DNA from 3 places in the Arthrobacter sp. K410C genome. Region 1 is predicted to be linked to each of the others. Evidence: predicted binding sites of a transcription regulator. Region 1 holds the regulator's gene; each other region holds the start of a gene.
What was found. The regulator HrcA, encoded in region 1, represses chaperone genes, less so after heat shock. The targets are predictions, from matches to a motif close to TTNGCACTCGNNNNNNNCGAGTGCNAA.
Positions count from the first base shown of each region.

Region 2: a site for HrcA is predicted at 4,215-4,241, ahead of AC5RU7_RS02405 (FmdB family zinc ribbon protein). Genes of this name have one in related genera too.
Region 3: a site for HrcA is predicted at 4,087-4,113, ahead of AC5RU7_RS04935 (Hsp20/alpha crystallin family protein). Genes of this name have one in related genera too.

Region 1 covers NZ_JBNHFJ010000022.1:248-7,018, forward strand. The annotation lists gene AC5RU7_RS19205 (DUF4870 domain-containing protein) at 1-320, opposite strand, end outside; gene AC5RU7_RS19210 (DUF3097 domain-containing protein) at 443-1,291, opposite strand; gene hrcA (heat-inducible transcriptional repressor HrcA) at 1,482-2,495, shown strand; gene dnaJ (molecular chaperone DnaJ) at 2,577-3,704, shown strand; gene AC5RU7_RS19225 (16S rRNA (uracil(1498)-N(3))-methyltransferase) at 3,707-4,489, shown strand; gene AC5RU7_RS19230 (GerMN domain-containing protein) at 4,476-5,429, opposite strand; gene AC5RU7_RS19235 (PhoH family protein) at 5,728-6,771, shown strand, end outside.
Region 2 covers NZ_JBNHFJ010000001.1:502,428-509,262, reverse strand. The annotation lists gene AC5RU7_RS02415 (AAA family ATPase) at 1-2,999, shown strand, start outside; gene AC5RU7_RS02410 (RcpC/CpaB family pilus assembly protein) at 3,041-3,775, opposite strand; gene AC5RU7_RS02405 (FmdB family zinc ribbon protein) at 3,881-4,159, opposite strand; gene AC5RU7_RS02400 (5-formyltetrahydrofolate cyclo-ligase) at 4,274-4,894, opposite strand; gene galU (UTP--glucose-1-phosphate uridylyltransferase GalU) at 5,002-5,907, shown strand; gene AC5RU7_RS02390 (GNAT family N-acetyltransferase) at 5,913-6,533, shown strand; gene AC5RU7_RS02385 (hypothetical protein) at 6,639-6,835, shown strand, end outside.
Region 3 covers NZ_JBNHFJ010000001.1:1,026,893-1,033,727, forward strand. The annotation lists gene AC5RU7_RS04920 (alkaline phosphatase D family protein) at 1-1,386, shown strand, start outside; gene AC5RU7_RS04925 (histidine phosphatase family protein) at 1,516-2,292, shown strand; gene AC5RU7_RS04930 (NAD(P)H-hydrate dehydratase) at 2,261-3,202, shown strand; gene AC5RU7_RS04935 (Hsp20/alpha crystallin family protein) at 3,590-4,012, opposite strand; gene AC5RU7_RS04940 (S9 family peptidase) at 4,634-6,835, shown strand, end outside.

The DNA.
Region 1 (6,771 bases):
AGCGTGGCAATGACGGCGAAGATGTTGCCGATGACGGGGATGAATACCAGGATGTTCGCCACCACGGCCGCAATGGTGGGTGGCAGGCTGAAGTTCAGGGCTTCCTTGGACTCCTGCGCCGTGAACGGCCCGCGGTCGCGGAAGATCAGGAAGATCAGCAGCGCAGGTACGCAACCGAGGATTCCGCCGAAGTGCGCCAGGGTGGCCCATTGCCTGTCCTCGCCTGCCGTCAGGGGCAGCGCGTTCGCCGGGACGCCATGGTATTCGGAGCGGCCTGCGCCGCCCTGGCTGTCCCTGTGATCACGGGTGTTTTCTGCCACAGTCTGTTTCCTTCGAGAGTGCAAATAGTGCGGAATGCCGGTGCTGCCTTGCTGCGGCCGCGGACAGTGCCGCAGGACCTGCAGTACCAAGAATACTGGCTATCCGGGACATGGCTCCCCATTCAGGGCACCGTGAGGAAGTCGATCACTTCCTCAACGCGGCCCAGCAGCGACGCCTCAAGGTCAGCGTAGCTGCGGACGGCACCCAGCAGCTTCTGCCACCCCAGCCCGATGTCCTCCTTCGTGGCGTGCGGCCAGCCGAAGGCCGCCAGCACGCCGGTCTTCCAGTCCTGGCCCCGGGGCACTACGGGCCACTGCTCGATCCCCAGGACAGCGGGCCTGATGGCCTGCCACACATCCACGTACGGGTGGCCCACGATCAGGACGTTCCCCGCGGCGCCGGGGGACGCCATCACGGCGTCGGCAATGCGGGACTCCTTCGAGTCCGGCACCAGGTGGTCCACGAGCACGCCCAGCCGCCGTCCCGGCCCGGGCCGGAAATCGGCCACCGCTCCGGCGAGGTCGTCAATGCCGTGCAGGGGTTCGACGACGATGCCCTCCACTCGAAGGTCGTCTCCCCAGACCTTCTCCACCAGTTCGGCGTCGTGCTTGCCTTCCACCCAGATGCGGCTGGCTTTGGCCACCTGGGCACGCTGGCCCGTGACCCGGACCGAGCCCGACGCCGTCCTGCCGGCTCCGGCGCCGGCAGCGGCACGCGGTGCCGGCGGCATCAGGCGGATGGCCTGGCCCTCCAGGAGGAAGCCGAAGCCGAGCCGGAACGTCCGTGACTTTCCCCGCCGGTCTTCCAGCGCCACCACGTGCATGCCGCCTGACTTTTCCACCCGCGTCACGGCACCAACCCACCCGGACTGCACGTCCTCCAGGACCATGCCGCGTTCAACGGGGACTTCGGGAAGTTGGGTGCGGACGGGGCCGGACATCTCCCGGGGCCCCCAGTTCTGGTAATCCATGGATCGACTCCGCCTAGCGCTAGATCAGTGCCGCCGGAATTTCGCCCGGAGCGGTACCAATGCTAACAACGGGGCGAGTCATAATAGACTGTTAGCACTTAGGCATGTCGAGTGCTAACCCTGATGGTTTTCCCTGATGTTTGTTGCACAGGGTGGCGCTGCCGCCCTGACCCTGGATTGGAGGTGGAGTGTGAGCGAGCCACGCAAACTGGAAGTGCTGCGGGCAATCGTGGAGGACTACGTCCACTCCCGCGAGCCCGTGGGTTCCAAGGCGCTGGTGGAAAGGCATCATCTCGGCGTATCCAGTGCAACAATCCGCAACGACATGGCAGCCCTGGAAGACGAAGGGCTCATCACCGCACCGCACACCAGTGCGGGCAGGATTCCCACGGACAAGGGCTACCGCCTGTTCGTTGACCAGATCTCGGCTGTGAAGCCGCTGTCCCAGGCTGAACGCCGCGCCATCCAGTCGCTGCTCGAAGGCTCCGACGACCTCGATGATGTCCTGGACCGGACCGTCCGGCTGCTGTCGCAACTGACCAACCAGGTGGCGGTGGTCCAGTATCCCCATCTGAGCCGGGCCCTGATCCGCCACATCGAATTCGTCCTGCTGGCACCGCGGAAAGTGCTGGTGGTTTTGATCGCCAACAGCGGCAAGGTGGAGCAGCGGGTCATCGACGTCGGCCAGGACCTCGGTGACGACGCCCTCGCCGCGCTCCGGACCCAGTTCCTCGGTTCCCTCGCCGGAACCCCGCTGGGCCAGTTAGGGCAGTCCCTGCCCGGCGTCGTCTCCGCCGTCGGCCCGGCGCAGCGGCCGGCTGCGCAGGCACTGGCCCACGGGCTGGAGCTCCTGGCGCACAGCAGCCGCGAGGAGCGCATGGTCATGGCGGGCACGGCGAACCTTGCCCGGTCCAACGTGGATTTCCCGCTCAGCATCGGACCTGTCCTGGAAGCCCTGGAGGAACAGGTGGTGATGCTGCGCCTGCTGAGCGAAATGGCGCAGGACCACCGTGGCGTGGCAGTCAGCATCGGGCGTGAGAACCCGTACGACGGCCTTGCCGAAGCTTCCGTGGTGGCCACCGGCTACGGTCCGGACAGCGCAGCGAAAATAGGCGTGCTGGGGCCCACGCGCATGGACTATCCCACCACTATGGCCGCCGTCAGGGCTGTTGCCCGCTACCTATCCCGGATTCTGGGGCCCTGAGCGGGGCGCCGGTTGCCCTGGCAGCCGGTCCGCGGAAGGACACCCCCACTGCATGCAGTCAACAAGGAAGAGATACGAACTTTGAGCAGCCACTACGACGTCCTTGGAGTCTCACCGGAGGCCACCGGAGAAGAAATCAAAAAGGCCTACCGCAAGCTGGCCCGTACCCTGCACCCGGACGTCAACCCGGGCGAGGAGGCCGCTGACCGCTTCAAGGCAGTGACCCATGCGTACGAAGTCCTCTCGGACCCCCAGAAGCGGCGCGTCTACGACACCACCGGCAACGAGAACGGCACGGACAACGGGTTCGGCGGCGGCAGCTACGCCGGGCAGGGCTTCGCATTCCAGGACATCTTCGACACCTTCTTCGGTGCCGGCGGCTCCACCGGTCCGGCCTCACGCGTCCGACGCGGCCAGGACGCCCTCATCAGCGTCCGGATCGACCTCCGTGACGCCGTGTTTGGCGTCAACAAGAAGCTCGAGGTGGATACGGCGGTCACCTGCCCCACCTGCGAAGGCTCCTGCTGCCAGCCCGGCACTCATCCGGAGCGCTGCGACATCTGCGGCGGCAGCGGCCAGGTCCAACGGGCAGTCCGTTCCATCCTCGGCCAGGTCATGACGGCTGCCCCCTGCGGCAGCTGCGAAGGATTCGGCACCGTCATCAGGGATCCCTGCAACGAGTGCAGCGGCCAGGGCCGCATCCGGAGCCGCCGTTCACTGACCATCAAGGTTCCTGCCGGCGTCGCCACCGGAACACGCATCCAGCTGTCCGGGCAGGGTGAGGCGGGACCCGCCGGTGGACCTTCCGGCGACCTCTACGTGGAGATCCGGGTCAACAACGATCCCACTTATGTCCGGGACGGGGACGACCTCCACGCCACCTTGAACATTCCCATGACGGCGGCCGCCCTTGGCACCGAGGTCAGCCTGGAAACCTTCGACGGCACGCAGGAAATCGACGTTAAGCCCGGCACCCAATCCGGTGAAATCATTACGCTTCGCGGTTTGGGCGTCACCCACCTTCGCGGGTATGGCCGTGGCGACCTCAAGGTCCACCTGCAGGTGGAGACTCCCGCCAAGCTCGATGCCGCCCAGGAAGACCTGCTGCGGCAGTTGGCCAAGCTCCGGGGTGAGCAGATCACTGACGGCAAGCTGGCTGCGAGCGGCGGCATGTTCGCCAAGCTTCGGGACCGCCTCGGTAACCTGTAGCGGTGAGCAACCCCGTCTTCTTCACCGCCGCCGGGTCCCTGGATGGAATGTCGCCGGGCGGCCGCTTCGTCCTGGAAGGGGCCGAGGCCAGGCATGCCGTCGCTGTCAAACGGCTTGAACCGGGCGAAGCCGTCGATATTGTCGACGGCGCCGGCACCAGGATGACAGGGCGGGTCGCCGCTGCTGCGCCGGCGGCCCTCGAGGTGGAGTGCGCGTCCGTAACCGTCGAACAGCGGCCGGACGTCCGGCTGGTGCTCGTCCAGGCCCTGGCAAAGGGCGACCGGGACGAGCTGGCCATCGAAACGGCCACCGAGCTGGGGGTCGACGCCGTGATCCCATGGCAGTCCGAGCGGTCCATCGTGCGGTGGAAAGGTGACCGCGCAGCGAAAGCCCACGCCAAATGGCAGTCGGTGGTGACCGCCGCCGCCAAGCAGGCACGGCGGTCCTGGGTGCCGGAGGTCCGCCCCGCCGTCGACACCGCCGCGCTTTCCGCAGCCGTCGAGGCCGCGGACCTGGCGGTCATCCTGCACGAGGACGCCGTCCGTCCGCTGCGCACCGTCCTTGAGGGTTGGCAGGCCGGCGGCGGGGGAGCGGAACACCGCGAGGTGCTCCTGATCGTAGGACCCGAGGGCGGGATCAGTCCCCGCGAAGTCACCCGGCTCTGCGACAAAGGCGCCGTGACCGCACTGCTGGGGCACCACGTCCTGCGGTCATCCACGGCAGGGCCGGCCGCCGTCGTGCTGGCCAGCGACATCCTAGGCCGCTGGACGGCTACCGCACCTTGAAGGCGCGGGTGTCCTCGAACTGGTCCGGACGGCCCCCGGTTCCGGCCTGCGCCACCCGCAGCTCGTAGTCACCGGCCGGCATGGTCAGGGCCAGGGTGAAAACCCCCGCCTGGCCCTGCTCGGGCGAGGCTGTTGTCTCCCCGGTGAGGAAGGGCTCCGTGCTGCCGTTGGTTCCGGACCGCAGGATTTGCCAGCGGAGCTTGCCGCCGGCGGTTGTGCTTCGTCCGGTGATCTTGACGCTGCCTCCGGGTACTTCCACGTTTTCCTGCGGATCGATAATCCAGACGGGCGCCACCAGGCCCGTGCTCCGGGTCATCAGTGCGCCGAGCGGGATGTGGTCGAACGCCAGGTAGTCCGTATGCCCGTCCACCAGGATTCGGACCCGGATCTGCTGCCCGGAGTCGATCAGGCCTGAGCTGGCGGCGGCGGCGGTTGCCGTGTAGACCAACTGCTGGATGGCCCGGGCGGCCATCTCCGCATCGAGGTTGCTGTTGAAGGCGTCCTCGGAGACGTCCACGGTGATGACGTCTTTACCCGAAATGGAGGTGGCGAGCGTGCCGGGGTTCTGCCAGGGCGTGAAGAAGTCGGGGTCGAGCGGCTTGTCCGACATCATGGAGCGCAGGGCCCGCGTCACGGGATTTTCCTGGTCCGGCACGTCCCGGAATTCGCGGTACAGGAAGACGTCGCTGCCGCTGCGGCCAATCCAGTACACCGGTGCCTTGTTCGAGGACTGGGTGGTTTCCAGCGGCGCACTCGTGGACGGCGCCTGTGCCGTGCCGGTGGCGATGGGATCGGTGGCCAGTGTGCCCGTGGGCGTCGGCCCGGCCTCGGCGATGCAGCCTGTCATGACCGGGACAGCTGCCAGGACTCCGGCCAGCAGGAGACCGCGCATGCGGCCCACGGCACGGCCCGCCCTCAGGGGCGCAGCGGATTCCGGCACGTTCGTCCTGTCCTTTCCTAACGTGGAGGGCCGATCCCCGGGCGGCCTGGTCATCCAGTTGCAGCTGGATTTCCAGCATGGCACACCCTGCAGGACCTGCCGGCCGCCAGCCCTCGCCTGCGCCCAACTGAAACGGGAACGATATGAGGCCGATATGAAGTTGATACCTAATGACGGAACTGGGTCATTCTTCGTCCATGCGACCGGTTCCCGTATCCGGCGCCGGCGGCTGCTGGCGTAATATGGAAAGACAATCTGTACCGACCTTGAGGGGACCACAGGCCAGCAGGCCATCACTATGACTGAATCAGCGAACGGAAAGCGCCGGTCCACCGGAGAGGGCAGCAGCGGGGAGTTCCCCCACTCCCTCCCGGGCATCCGGACTGAGGTGGTCCTTTTCGACAACTCCGATCAGATGGTCCAGTCGCTCGGCAGCCACGATGAGGCGCTGCGGTACATCGAGGAGCAGTTTCCGGACGTCAACTTCCACGTCCGCGGCAACGAGCTTTCCATCAGCGGACCCATCCATGACGTACCCCGGATCATGCGGCTGCTCCACGAAGTCCGCGGACTCGTGGCGCGCGGCACCATCATCAGCCCGGCGGTGCTGCAGCAGCTGGTGGCCCTGCTGCGCACCCAATCGTTGCAGAACCCTGTGGAGGTGCTCACCCACGACATCCTCTCCAGCCGCGGCAGGACAATCCGGCCGAAAACCCTGAACCAGAAAACCTACGTTGACGCCATCGACGACAACACGGTGATTTTCGGCATCGGACCTGCCGGCACCGGGAAGACCTACCTGGCCATGGCCAAGGCGGTCCAGGCCCTGCAGCAAAAAGAGGTTACCCGCATCATCCTGACCCGTCCGGCAGTGGAAGCCGGGGAACGCCTGGGGTTCCTGCCCGGGACGCTGAGCGACAAGATCGATCCGTACCTGCGCCCGCTCTACGACGCCCTCCACGACATGATGGACCCGGAGTCCATCCCCCGCTTGATGGCGGCCGGAACGATCGAAGTGGCGCCCCTGGCCTATATGCGCGGGCGCACCCTCAACGACGCGTTCATCATCCTTGATGAGGCGCAGAACACCACGCCCGAACAGATGAAGATGTTCCTGACACGCCTGGGCTTCGGATCCAAGATGGTGGTTACCGGAGACGTCACGCAGGTGGACCTTCCGTTCGGCACCCGGTCCGGGCTCCGAATCGTGGAGGACATCCTGCAGGGCATCGAGGGCGTCAACTTCTCGGTTTTGGATGCCGCCGACGTCGTCCGCCACCGCCTGGTTGGCGACATTGTCAACGCCTACAGCATCTGGGACGACGCCCAGAGGGCCCGCGCC
Region 2 (6,835 bases), on a different contig from region 1:
GCCACGCGCTGATGGACCACGTGGCCTCGCTGCACAATGTCCGGCAGCGGTGGGGATGCTCGCCTTACCAAGCCATGCAGTCGCTGGCGGAACTGACTTCCATCCACCCCGCCCCGGCCACCACGGTCCGGCTCAAGCGGAGCGTCCTGGACAGCATCCGCGACCGTGACGAACTGGCCGGAAGGCTGCGCCGTGCGGCGGAACTGGGCAGCTTCAGCAAGGCCGCAACCACCAGCCCCTGGCATGGGGCACGGCTCCTCACCCGGAAGGAAACCGAGGAAGCCCAGGAGCTGGTCCGTTCCGTGGCGAAGAGCCTGCCTGCCCTGCGGGAGCGCATGAATGCCGTGGCAGAGCACGCCGAGATCCGCGTCGGTGAATCCTTCGCCGAATGGGGCGAGCAGCTGGAACTGCTGGTGGCAGTCCGCGGCAGCCTGGACAAGTTCACCCCGGACATCTTCGACCGGCCGGTGACCGACCTCATCTCCGCCACCGCCCCTTCCGCCTGGCGGCGGGAACGCGGCATCGAGATGACCTCCATGCAGCGGTCCAGGCTGCGCAGGGTCGCCAAGGAATACGTCCGGCCCGGCGTCCACATCGCCGACCTGCACAGCTCCCTGGTCCTGGTTCAGGAACAGCGGGCCCTGTGGGCAGGCTACGCCACCACCCAGCGGCACCCGGCTGTTCCGTCCGGGCTTGCCGAGATGAACGCCATGTACCGGGAACTGGACCGAGAGCTCACCCAGCTGGGAGAGGCCCTGAAGCATACCGAGGCGGGCGGTTCGCTCTCCACGGTCCGGTACGGGGAACTCATGGACCGCCTTGAGCGGCTGGTGGCGGATACGGACACGCTCAAGACCCTGCCGGAACGAACGCTGCTGGTGGAAAACATGCGTGAGCACGGGCTGGGGGAGCTTTTGGCTGACCTGGCCGAGCGGGAAGTACCCGCCGCTTCCGTCGCCGCCGAGCTGGAGCTCGCCTGGTGGCAGTCTGCGCTTGAGGCGATGATCAGCGGTGACGACTACCTGGCGATGTCCGACGGCGACGCCCTCCGGCAGCTCGAAGCCGAGTACCGGCTCGCGGACAATGCGCACATAGCCAGCGGGGCGGCCCGGCTCCGCTGGGACCTTGCCGAGCGCTGGCGCGCCGCGATCGCCGGGCAGCCCCGCCAGGCCGACCTCCTGCGCAGCCTGCTCAAAGACGGCCGCGTGTCGCTGCCGGCGCTGACCGCCCAGGCCCCGGACCTGATCGGTACCCTGGTGCCCGTGTGGTCCGTCAGCCCGTACCTGATGACCGGGCTGCTACCGGCAGAGCAACATTTCGACGCCGTGGTCATCCTCGACGCCGAAGCCACCTCGCTGCAGGCGGTACTTCCCTCCATTGCGCGCGCACGCCAGGTGATTGCCTTCGGTGACGCCCGCATCGCCAGCCCGCGCACCTTCACAGTGGGTGTGGAGCGGCTGGCGCCCGGTGAATCAGCGCATCAGCGGGTGGAGAGTGCCTTCACCGCGCTGTCCGCCGTGCTGCCGGTGTGGCGGCTAAACTTCGTTTACCGAGCGGTGGACGAGGACCTGGTCCTGCAGCTGAGCAAGAACTTCTACGACGGCGGGCTCCGCCGGCTGCCGGAGGGACAGTCGGCCACGGGGCTGGACCGGTCCCTGCTGGTGGAGTACCTGCCGGACGGAACCGGGCTGCCCAGCGCCGACCATGAAGGTGTTGAATCCGTGGTGGCCGAGGTCAACCGGGTGGTGGAGCTGGTCTTCGAACACGCCCGCCTGCGCCCGCGCACCTCGCTGGCCGTGGTGACCGCCAGCCTTCGCCACGCTGCCCGGATCGGTGAGGCCATCAGGCTCCAGCTGCCCAACCACCCCGGACTCGCCGGGTTCTTCGGCGCGGGCCCGGAGTCGTTCCGGGTGGTGGACCTTGAGCGGGCCCAGGGCCTGGTGCGCGACCACGTCATTTTCTCACCGGGCTTCGGCCGGACACCGCATGGGCGCGCCCTGCACAGCTTCGGGCCGCTGTCCGCCGAGGGAGGGCGGGAAAAGTTCGCCCTCGCGATGACCCGCGCCCGGCGCTCGATGCACGTTCTGACGTGCTTCCGGCCCGAGGACCTGGACCACACCCGGCTCACGCACGGGGCAGTGGACCTGTATGCCCTGCTGGACCGGGAAATCTCGGGCAACACGGATCTCGGTACGCCCGCGTCCCGCGCTGCCGCCAGCGAACAGGCGCTCGGCGCCGACCCGCTCGTGGCGGACCTGGGCGACCGGCTGCGGGCACGCGGTGCGCGGGTCTGGCACCAGTACGACGGCGCCATCGACGTGGTGGCCGCCGCCGATCCGCTGAACACCATGGGCCAGGACGACGCCGATCTTCCCTGGCCGGTGGCTATCGAGTCCGACGGCACGGAACAGTACCGCACCATGAGTGTCCGGGAGCGGAGCAGGCTGCGTCCCCAGCTGCTCGAACGGCTTGGCTGGCGGTACATGCCCTTGTGGACCATCGAGGTTTTCACCGATCCGTCCGCCTGTGCAGACCGGATCGCCAAGTACCTCGGACTGGAAAAGATTGTACTTCCGGGACGGGTGGCTTCGCCCGGATTCCTTGACGACGACGTCGACCAGGCGCTGAATGATATTGATGCCGTGGCGGAGTCCGCTCCGGCATCGAACGTTACGCGTTTCCCGGGCCCGGCTTCCGGACGGCGGGCCGGCAACGCAGTACGTGCCGGTCATCAGGCAGCCGCCGCGGACCGGCAGGACAGCAAGGAGGCGGCCCCGGTGGGCAGCGACGAGAAGACCAACAGCACCAACAGCGAAGCGCCGCCCGCAGACGGTGACGAGACAGCGGAAGCGCCTGCGTCGGCCGCCCGTGCCGGCCAGAAGCCGGCGGAGGGCATCCTGCCCGCCCGGGCTGCCGAGGATGATCCGCGGGCGTGGGGCGACCGTGACGATGACCATGACGCATGGCTGAAGGAACAGAAGCCGCCGCACTGGGGGTGACACCTTCGTAGGCCCCGGCGCCGCCTGAAGGAGGCAGCCGGTTACGGCGGTCCGACCAGGACAAAGAACAGCTTGCCTTGCGTGGAGGCACCGGCCAGCCGGGCCGCCTGTTCCGCGTTGGCGGCCACGACGATCAGGCCGTCAGTCTCCTGCGTGCCAAGCCATTGCCCGCCCTGCCCGCCGGTTGCCGAGGTCCACAGCACGGGCACCGCCGCGGCCAGGACTTCGGACGGTGTTTGCTGGTCGAAACCGTTCCCCCCGGTCAGCACCACGTTCACCAGCTGCCCGGGGGAAACCAACTGGATGGACGACGGGTCCGCCATCCGAAGGGGCACTGCAGCTGAGCCGGCAGGACTGCCGGTGAGGAGGCCGGGCCCCAGCAGCTGGGCATCCGCCAGCAGCTGGCCCTTGCGCAGCGGGGCAGCCAGCTGCCTGCCGGACGCTTCGCCGGGTTCGCGCAGGACGCCGTCCGCGAGCATGCCCGGAGGAACCTGGATCGCGGAAAGGTCAGTGGCCGCAAGGGCAGACCCGGCAGGCAGGTCCCGGGCGGCGGCCAGTGCGGTGACGGTGTGGACCGGTGCCGGCGTGAGCTGGTGGACGGTGAGTGCCGCCGCTGCACACAGCAACAGGGCAATGGCAAGTCGGCGGTTGCGGCTCAGCCAGCCGCCAAACCTGGCATTGGGACGGGCAATGGAGCGGCCGGAGGGAACCGGCCGGCCGGGACGTCGAAGGAATCCGGAAGCTTCCCGGCGGGCACGGAAGGGATGAGCAGGCATGCCGCCACGCTAGGCGCCCCAAATATGCAAAAGACAGCGGCCCCGCACCTATGTGGACAATGTCCCATCGGTGCAGGGCCGCCGTCGTAACGGCGGAAGCCGGAATCAGCTGGCGGCAGCCGCAGCTGCCGGAGCGGGAGCGGAAGGTGCCGCTGCCGGAGCAGGCGTGGAAGAAGCCGGCGCTGCGGAGACGGTGTTGCCCTTGGAGTCCCGGGAATCGGTCCGGTAGAAGCCGGAGCCCTTGAACACGACACCCACGCTGTTGAACTTCTTGCGCAGCGCGCCCTGGCATTCCGGGCACGACGTCAGTGAGCTGTCCGAGAACGACTGGACGATGTCGAAGGCGTGGCCGCAATCCTTGCAGGCGTAAGCATATGTTGGCACTGGTGCTCCTCCTCTTGGGCAAACGAGAGGTCCCGTGCTGCCACCTGGTAATCCATTAGCAGTCGCAGGGCCTGAGTGCTAATTCTATCATCCCGTTGCGGCCACCCGCCTGACTTATGCGATCTTGCCCAACGGCCTAAGCCCCGACGGGACAAGGACGGCGGGAACAGGACGGTCGAACTCCTCGGCAGGAATCCGGCCCGCCGGGAGGAGTTCATCGTCATAGATAACAGCGGCCAGCGGGATTTCCTTCCCGGCGGTGGCAAGGTGGCCCAGGAACTTGTCGTAGTAGCCGCCGCCCTGGCCCACCCTGTTGCCGTCGAGATCCACGGCGGTAGCAGGGATGAACAGTGCTGTGGCCTCGCCGGCAACATCCGGTCCGTGGCGGGGCCCAACCGGTTCCATGATGGGTGCGTACCTGCTGCGTTCCAGGGTGCTGTCCGGGCCCCAGATAACCCAGCTCAACTCACGGCCCGGCTCGCAAACGGGGAGCAGGACCTTGTGGCCGTTGCCGTGGAGGGCGGCGATGAGGGGCAGCGTGGGCGGCTCGACGCCAGTACCGAGATACACGCAGAACGTCGCCGGCCTTCCGCCGGACATGGATTCGGCCCAGGCGGCACCATGCATGGCCAGGGCAGCGCCGGCGGCTTCCAGTTCTTCAGGGGTCAGTGCTGCCCTTCGCCGGCGGTGGGCTGTCCGGATGTCGTCCTTGGCGGTGGCTTGCTGTTGGGTCATTGTGTCTCCTTATTACCCGTGCTGGGGGGTTGGTACGCCGGTTCCGGCGCGGCTGCCCGCCGGTCCGTTGATTACTGAATGCTTGACGCTGACGTTAGATTAGTCCGGTGAGTACCCGTAACCCGAGAGTCCGCAAAGCCGTCATCCCCGCTGCCGGTCTGGGCACCAGGTTCCTTCCTGCCACCAAGGCTATGCCCAAGGAAATGCTGCCTGTGGTGGACAAGCCTGCCATCCAGTATGTGGTGGAGGAAGCCGTGCAGGTGGGGCTGAATGACGTTCTGATGATCACGGGACGTAACAAGCGGGCTCTGGAGGACCACTTTGACCGGGTCCCGGCCTTGGAGTCAACGCTTGCCGACAAAGGGGACACTGAGAAACTGGCGTCCATCCAGGCGGCCAGCAACCTTGGCGACATCCATTACGTGCGCCAGGGCGATCCCAATGGGCTGGGCCACGCCGTCCTCCGGGCCAAGCAGCACGTTGGCGATGAAGCCTTCGCCGTGCTGCTGGGGGATGACCTCATTGATGCCCGTGACGAACTGCTCAGCACCATGATCGATGTCCAGGCCAAGACCGGCGGGTCTGTGGTCGCCCTCATCGAGGTGGAACCGTCACAGATCAGCTCCTACGGCTGTGCGGACATCCAGGACATCGACGGCGAAAGCTTTGTGCGGGTCAACGGGCTGGTCGAGAAGCCGTCCGCTGATGAAGCGCCGTCAAACCTTGCTGTTATTGGCCGCTACGTCCTGCATCCGTCCGTCTTCGAAGTTCTGGAGCGCACCGGCCCCGGACGCGGCGGAGAGATCCAGCTGACGGACGCACTGCAGGAGCTCGCCACCGGGAGCGGCGAAGGCCGCGGCGTTTACGGTGTTGTGTTCCGGGGACGCCGCTACGATACGGGCGACAAGCTCAGCTACCTCAAGGCATGCCTGCAGCTCGCCATCGACAGCGAGGACCTCGGCCCGGGCCTGCGGGAGTGGCTGCCGGGGTTCACCGACGGCCTGTCCAAGTAGCAGCTGTGCGATTCGGCCCCATCTGGCCCGTAACCCTGGAGTGCGGCGACCTGGTCCTGCGGCCCATCAGGTACCGGGACAAAAAGGAGTGGACGGAGGTCAGGTCCCGCAACAGCGACTGGCTTGCACCGTGGGAGGCGTCCAACCCGGACCCGCGCGCAGGCCTTCCGGACTACCGGCAGATGGTCCGTTCGTTGAATACGCAGGCCGCCCAGGCCACCGCCCTGCCCTTCGTGATCACGGAGAGAACTCCGGGGCTGCGAAATCCGCCAATCATCGGCCAGTTGACGGTCTCCTCCATCGTGTGGGGGTCGGCGATGATGGCCACCCTGGGATATTGGGTGGACCAGGCCAGGGCCGGGCGCGGAATCGCCCCCACTGCAGTGGCCCTGGTGACCGACCACTGCTTCCAGACCCTGGGGCTGCACCGGATGGAAATCAACATCCGGCCTGAAAATGCGCCCAGCCTGCGGGTGGTGGAGAAGCTGGGCTTCCGGGACGAGGGCTACCGGCCCCGCTACCTCCACATCAACGGCGAATGGGCCGACCACCGGTCGTTCGCCCTGACATCGGAAGAGGTCCCGGAAGGCCTGTTGACACGCTGGCTCGCCACCAGGCCGTCATAAATCCACTCATTTGCTCCCCGGCCTGCGACACACCGCGGCTAATGCCGCAGCAGGAGGCCTGATGCTCATACGGTTTTGAGTGTGGACTTCCCCCTTAGCAGCTCAGTGATCCTTGTGGTTGCCGTCGTGCTCTGGATTGTGTGGGTTGCCCCCTACGTCCTCCGGAACCGCCGGCACCAGTTCCAGCCCGCCGGTGATTTTCTGGCAGACGCCCCAGCCGAGGAAAGACCGGATCAGCCAGCCGGTCTGGTACTGAACGTCGCCGCCCAGCAGGAGAAGCCCATGGAAGCCAGGAAGAGCGC
Region 3 (6,835 bases), on a different contig from region 1:
CGCGGGCCAAGGGCCACCCAGGCGTCCGACTTCACCGCCAAGATCCACGCCGGGAACCTGCCGTCCAACACGCGGTTCGCGCTGGAGATCAGCTTCGAGGACGACGGCGGCGCAGCCAGTGAAACGGTCCGCGGGACCTTCCGCACGGCCCCCGATGCCGGGACGTACAACGGCAAGGGCCGCACCGGCGAGACGAGCAACGGAGGTGGGGTCCCGGCGTCGTCCGCGCAAAGCTTCGTCTGGACCGGCGATACTGCCGGGCAGGGCTGGGGCATCAACGAGGAAATCGGCGGGATGCGCGGCTACCGGGCCATGCACCAGACCCGTCCGGACTTCTTCATCCACTCCGGCGACACCGTGTGTGCGGACGGACCGATCACCGAAACCGTTGTGGAGAAGGACGGGCAGGTGTGGCGGAACCTGGTGACCCAGGAGGTGTCCAAGGTGGCCGAAACGCTGGCCGAGTTCCGCGGCCGGCACCGGTATAACTCGATGGACGCGAACATGCGGGCCATGTTCGCGGACGTGCCCGTGATCGCGCAGTGGGACGACCACGAAACCACCAACAACTGGTACCCCGGCGAGATCCTGGAGGACCCCCGCTACACGGTGCGCGACGTGAACACGCTCGCCGCCCGCGGCCGGCAGGCGTGGCAGGAGAATATGCCCATCGCGGACAGTGCCGCGCTGTGGCGCCCGGGAACGTTCGACGACGCCGGCCAGTACCAGCCCGCGCGCATCTACCGGAAAATCTCCCGCGGCCCGCAGCTGGACATCTTCTGCCTGGACATGCGGGCCTTCAAATCCCCGAACACCGACGGCAAGGAAACCTACACCACCAACATCCTGGGCCAGGAGCAGGTGGACTGGCTGATCCGGGAAGTGTCGGCGTCGAAGGCCACCTGGAAGGTAATCGCAGCGGACATGCCCCTGGGCGTCATCGTGCCGGACGGTCCGGTCAACCAGGAAAGCGTTGCCAACCGCGACGCCGGTGTTCCGCTGGGCCGCGAGCTGGAAATCGCGGGGGTGCTCAGCGAGTTCAAGCGGAACCGGGTGAAGAACATCGTGTGGCTGACCGCGGACGTGCACTACTGCGCCGCGCACCACTACTCCCCCGAGCGTGCCGCGTTCACAGACTTCGACCCCTTCTGGGAGTTCGTGGCCGGGCCCATCGCCGCCGGATCCTTCGGGCCGAACGCGATGGACGGCACGTTCGGGCCGGAGGTGGTGTTCTCGAAGGCCGGCCGCTTCCCGGGTGAGTCACCGCGCGACGGCGAAAACCAGTTCTTCGGGCACGTCCAGCTTGATTCCGAAACCTTCACGGTGAGCCTGCGCAACGCCAACGGCGCCACCGTGTTCTCCAAGGTGCTGACGCCGGAGCGGTAGGTCTTTCGACGGCGGCGGCGGCGGCCCAGGGTGCCGCCGCCGTCGTAATCCGGTTATTTTCCCCGCCCCGTGGGTACGCCGCTGGTAGTGTTCCTGCATTCGGCACGCACACGGACGGGGTGATCTTTCTTGAACGAAAACGGACTGACACAGGCTGTGCAGGAGGCCGGGGCGGTGGAGCTGCTGCTCATCCGGCACGGTGAAAGCGAAGGCAACGTGGCGGCCACGGAGGCCCGGCTTGCGGGGGCGGAGGTCATCGACGTGCCGGCCCGCGATGCCGACGTAAACCTGTCCGGCACGGGGCAGGAACAGGCCAAGGCGCTGGGCACCGCGCTGGCCCGGATCGCCGAGGAGTTCCGGCCCGATGCAGTGGTGTCCTCCCCCTACGCCCGGGCCCGGCAGACGGCGGAGATTGCCGTGGAGGCGGCGGGCTGGCCGGTGGAAGTGCGCGCCGATGAACGGCTGCGCGACCGTGAACTGGGCATCCTGGACCGGCTGACCCGGCTGGGCGTGGAGAAGCGCTACCCGGACGAGGTGGAACGCCGGTCCTGGCTGGGCAAGCTGTACTACCGGCCGCCGGGCGGTGAGTCCTGGGCGGACGTGGCCCTCCGGCTGCGTTCGGTCCTCGATGAGCTGAACAACCTGGGCAGCGGCCACCGCGTGATGCTCGTCTGCCACGACGCCGTGATCATGCTGTTCCGCTACGTGCTGGAGGGCATGTCCGAGCGGGAACTCCTGGACCTTGCTGCGAGCACATCCATCCTGAACGCGTCGATCACCAGGTATGTGCGTCCGTCCGGCGCCGGGCCGTGGACCTTGGAGAGCTTCAATGTGGCCGACCACCTCACGGAGCAGGGCGTGGAGGTCACCGAGCATGCAGGGGACACGAGTGTCCACCCGCGGTGACGGGACCAGCCCCGTGCTGGTGACGCCGTCGCTGCTGCGCGAGTGGCCGCTGCCGGCTCCGGGTGAGGACAAGTATTCACGGGGCTCGGTGCTGGTGATCGGCGGGGCGCGGGCCACTCCCGGCGCTGTCCTGCTCGCCGGAACCGCAGCGCTGCGCGCCGGTGCCGGGAAGCTGACGGTGGCCGTTGCAGAGTCTGTGGCCGTGCAGATGGGGGTGGCGCTGCCGGAGTGCGGTGCGATCGCCCTGCCGGAGACCGCCGACGGATCGGTCAAGGCTGATGGGCTGGACCGGATCTCCTCCTACCTGGACCGGGCGGACGCCATCCTGGTGGGCCCGGGCCTGGACGACCCCGGACTGGCTGAAGAACTGTTGCGGGCCCTGCTGGAGCGGGAGTCCGCCGACGGCGGGCCGGATGGTGAAGGGGGCGCCGCCGTCGTGCTTGACGCCTATGCCCTGGGCGGCTTGACCAAGGTTGAAGAGCAGCTGGAACCGTGGCGCGGACGGCTGATCCTGACCCCGAACCCGAAGGAAACGGAGATCCTGCTGGGCCGGGACCTTGGGGACCTGGAAAGCGACGTGGCCGCTGTTGCCAGGCGGTTCGACGCCGTGGTGAGCTGCCAGGGCATCGTTGCCCAGCCACCCGGTGCGGAGGGCGGCGGGGAACCGGAGCTGTGGAAGATCACCACCGGGTACGGCGGCCTGGGGACCTCCGGCAGCGGGGATGTCCTGGCCGGGGCAATTGCCGGCCTGAAGGCCCGCGGGACCAGCGGGGCACAGGCGGCGTGCTGGGGAACGCACCTGCACGCGGCGGCTGCCGACCGGCTGGCCAGCAGGATGGGCCCGCTCGGGTTCCTTGCCCGCGAACTCGCCGACGAACTGCCCGCGCTGATGCTGGAACTGAACACCTGAGTCCCGGGACAAGGAAACCCTGCCCGTGCGCAAAGGGATGGCCCCCTGCTTGGAAGCTCGGGGGCCATCGTATCGGAGGGGATCACTCGCAACTGCCGATGCGCTACCGGCGCTGTGGCGTTCCTTAAAGGCAAACCGCCCAAAACTGGCAGATACAACGCGTTCGGATCCTCCCGGTAACCCTGTTCTAGCACCAGCATGCGGACCAAGACAAGGCATCCCCGCCGGTAACTTTGGACGACCCCCGGCCGGAGCCGGGGGCCACCGTATCGGGAAGTACGGGTTGACGCTGCCGATGCGCTGTCTGGCGCTGTGGCGTGCACTCGGTGCGACCCGCCCCATCATGGCAGTCAACAGAGAACCCGACGTCCCGATCCCTGGAGGGAACTAGGCCGCGATCTCCTGCTTTGTCCCCTTTGTCTCGATCTCGATCTTCCGCGGCTGGGCCTTTTCGGCGACAGGAATCCGCAGCGTCAGGACACCGGCATCGTAGCTTGCCTTGATCTTGTCGACATCCAGGGTGTCCCCGAGGATCAGCTGGCGGCTGAAGACGCCGCGCGGCCTCTCGGAGGCGACCAATTCGGTGTCCTTGCCCGCAACGTCAGGCCGCTCGGCCCGCACCGTCAGGACATTCCGTTCCACATCCAGATCCACTGAATCCACCGCGACGCCGGGCAGATCGAAGGCCACGACAAATTCCTTGTCCTCCCGCCAGGCGTCCATCGGCATAGCTGCCGGACGCGCTGCCGTTCCGAGGACCTGCTGGGCCAGCCTGTCCAGCTCGCGGAACGGATCGGTTCGCATCAACATGGCTTCCCTCCTCGTAAGAGATGGTCCAACATCGTTTCGAGATCAGCCGATCTGTATTGGCTGATATAGATTTTTTAGCACTCCAGAAGTAGATCTGCAAGCGGTGCAGGAAGGAAATTTGCAACTTTTTTGGACCGGTTTTGGGCAAGGAAAAGGGGCCTCCCACGGTCCGCGGAAGGCCCCCTCCGGCTGGTCCCTGCTAGCTCCGGGTTGGGTCCGGGCGCAGCGGCGCCGGCCCCGGATCGGGCACGGGCAGCGGGCCGGGAGACGGCGGCGCCGGGAACGGGTTGGGGGACGGATGCCCGGGCTGGGGCTGGGTGGGATCTGGCGGTGTGGGTTCAGGGCCTGGTTCCGGCGGAAACGGCTCGGGTTCGTGCACTGGCGGGATGGTCATAAACTTCCCCTCTCACGCGTGGCTGATGTGCCTGGCGTGATCAGGATACGCCTGCCGCCTGAAGGCCACTAGGCCCCCGTCCCGGCCGGTTGCCCTGTCAGTTATGGTCGTCAAAACTTCAGTTTGGGGACCATAAGTGACAGGGCATCGCGACGGCGGTTGTGGGTTCAGTCCCCCGGTAGCGAACGGGCCCGGCCTTTCGCGGAGGCGGTGGATATATTGAAGGCATGACCTCCACTCCGCTGCAGGATTCCGCCAGCACGCCCGCGTCCGCCGCCACGCCGCCTGTGGCCAGGAAGGTCCCCCTGGAGCGGACGCACCACGGGGACACTTTCGTTGACAACTACGAGTGGCTGCGGGACAAGGAATCCGCCGAGGTGGTGGAGCACCTGAAGGCCGAGAACGCCTACCAGGAAGCGGTCACCGCCCACCAGGAGCCGCTCCGCGAAGCCATCTTCCAGGAGATCAAGGGCCGCACCCAGGAAACCGACCTCTCGGTTCCGCACCGCAAGGACGACTGGTGGTACTACAGCCGCTCCGTGGAGGGCAAGGAATACGGCATCCAGTGCCGGGTCAGGGCCGCCGACACCGGGGACAGGATTGCCGACTGGACCCCGCCGGCCGTGGAGCCCGGCGTCGCGATTCCCGGTGAGGAAGTCCTGCTGGACGGCAACGTCGAGGCTGAGGGCAAGCCCTTCTTTTCCGTGGGCGGCTCGGCCGTAACCGTGGACGGCAACCTCTACGCCTACGCCGTGGACAACTCCGGCGACGAGCGCTTCACCCTCCGGATCAAGGACCTCCGCACCGGCGAACTGCTGCCGGACGTCATCGAGAACGTCTTCTACGGCGTCTCGTTCTCCCCGGACGGCGCGCGCATCTTCTACACCGTGGTGGATGATTCCTGGCGCCCGTACCAGGTGAAGGCGCACGTGCTGGGCACGCCCGTCACCGACGACGTGGTTATCTACCAGGAAGACGACGCCGCGATGTGGCTGGGCTTTGAGCTCTCCGCGGACCGGCGCTACCTGGTGCTGGGCATCGGCTGCTCCGAATACAGCGAAACCCGGCTGCTCCGTTTCGACGACCCCTCCGGGACCGTCCGGACGGTTATTTCCCGCAACGAGCGGGTCCTTTACGAGGCCGAGCCGTTCCTGCTGGAGGGCCCGGACGGGCAGAAATCAGAGCGTATCCTCCTCACGCACAACCGCGGCGCCATCAACTCCATGGTTTCGCTGGCGGATCCGGCCGAGCTGGAGAAGCCGCTGGCCCAGCAGACGTGGCAGACCGTCGTCGCACATTCCGACGACGTCCGGGTCAACGGCGCGGGCGTCACCGCCACGCACCTGATCGTGTCCATCCGGAAGGACACCATTGAACGGGTACAGGTGATGGGCCTCGCCGGGCTGGGCACGCCGGCACAAGAATCCCCGGTGGAGCCGGCATTCGACGAGGAGCTCTACACCGCAGGCGTCAGCGGATCAGACTATGAGGCCCCCGTCATCCGGCTGGGCTACACCTCCTATTTCACGCCGTCGCGCGTCTACGACTTCGTCCTGCCCACCCCGGAACAGCCCGCCGGCGAGCTGCTGCTGCGGAAGGAAAGCCCGGTGCTGGGCGGCTACGACGGCAGCGACTACGTGGCCACCCGCGAATGGGCGACGGCGGCGGACGGCACCCGGATCCCGCTCTCGGTGCTGCGGCACAAGGGCGTCAAGCAGGATTCGACGGCGGCGGGCCTGGTGTACGGGTACGGCTCCTACGAGCTGAGCATGGATCCGGGCTTCGGCATTGCGCGCCTTTCGCTGCTGGACCGCGGCGTGGTGTTCGTGATCGCGCACATCCGCGGCGGCGGTGAGCTGGGCCGGCACTGGTACGAGGACGGCAAGAAGCTCACCAAGAAGAACACCTTCACCGACTTCATCGCCGCCACCGACTGGCTGGCCGGCTCGGGCTGGGTGGACCCGGCGCGGATCGCGGCACTGGGCGGCTCCGCCGGCGGCCTGCTGATGGGCGCGGTGGCGAACATCGCACCCGAAAAGTACGCCGCCATCGTGGCGCAGGTGCCGTTCGTGGATCCGCTCACCAGCATCCTGGACCCGGACCTGCCGCTGTCCGCCCTCGAGTGGGAGGAATGGGGCAACCCGATCACGGACCCGCAGGTGTACCAGTACATGAAGTCCTACTCCCCCTACGAGAACGTGCGGGAGGTGGCCTATCCGAAGATCGCGGCCGTCACATCCTTCAACGACACCCGGGTGCTGTACGTGGAGCCGGCCAAGTGGGTGCAGGAGCTGCGGAACCGGACCACCGGATCCGAGCCCATCCTCATGAAAATCGAGATGGACGGCGGGCACGGCGGCGCCTCCGGCCGGTACGTGCAGTGGCGCGAGCGGGCGTGGGACTACGCGTTCATCGCCGATTCCCTCGGC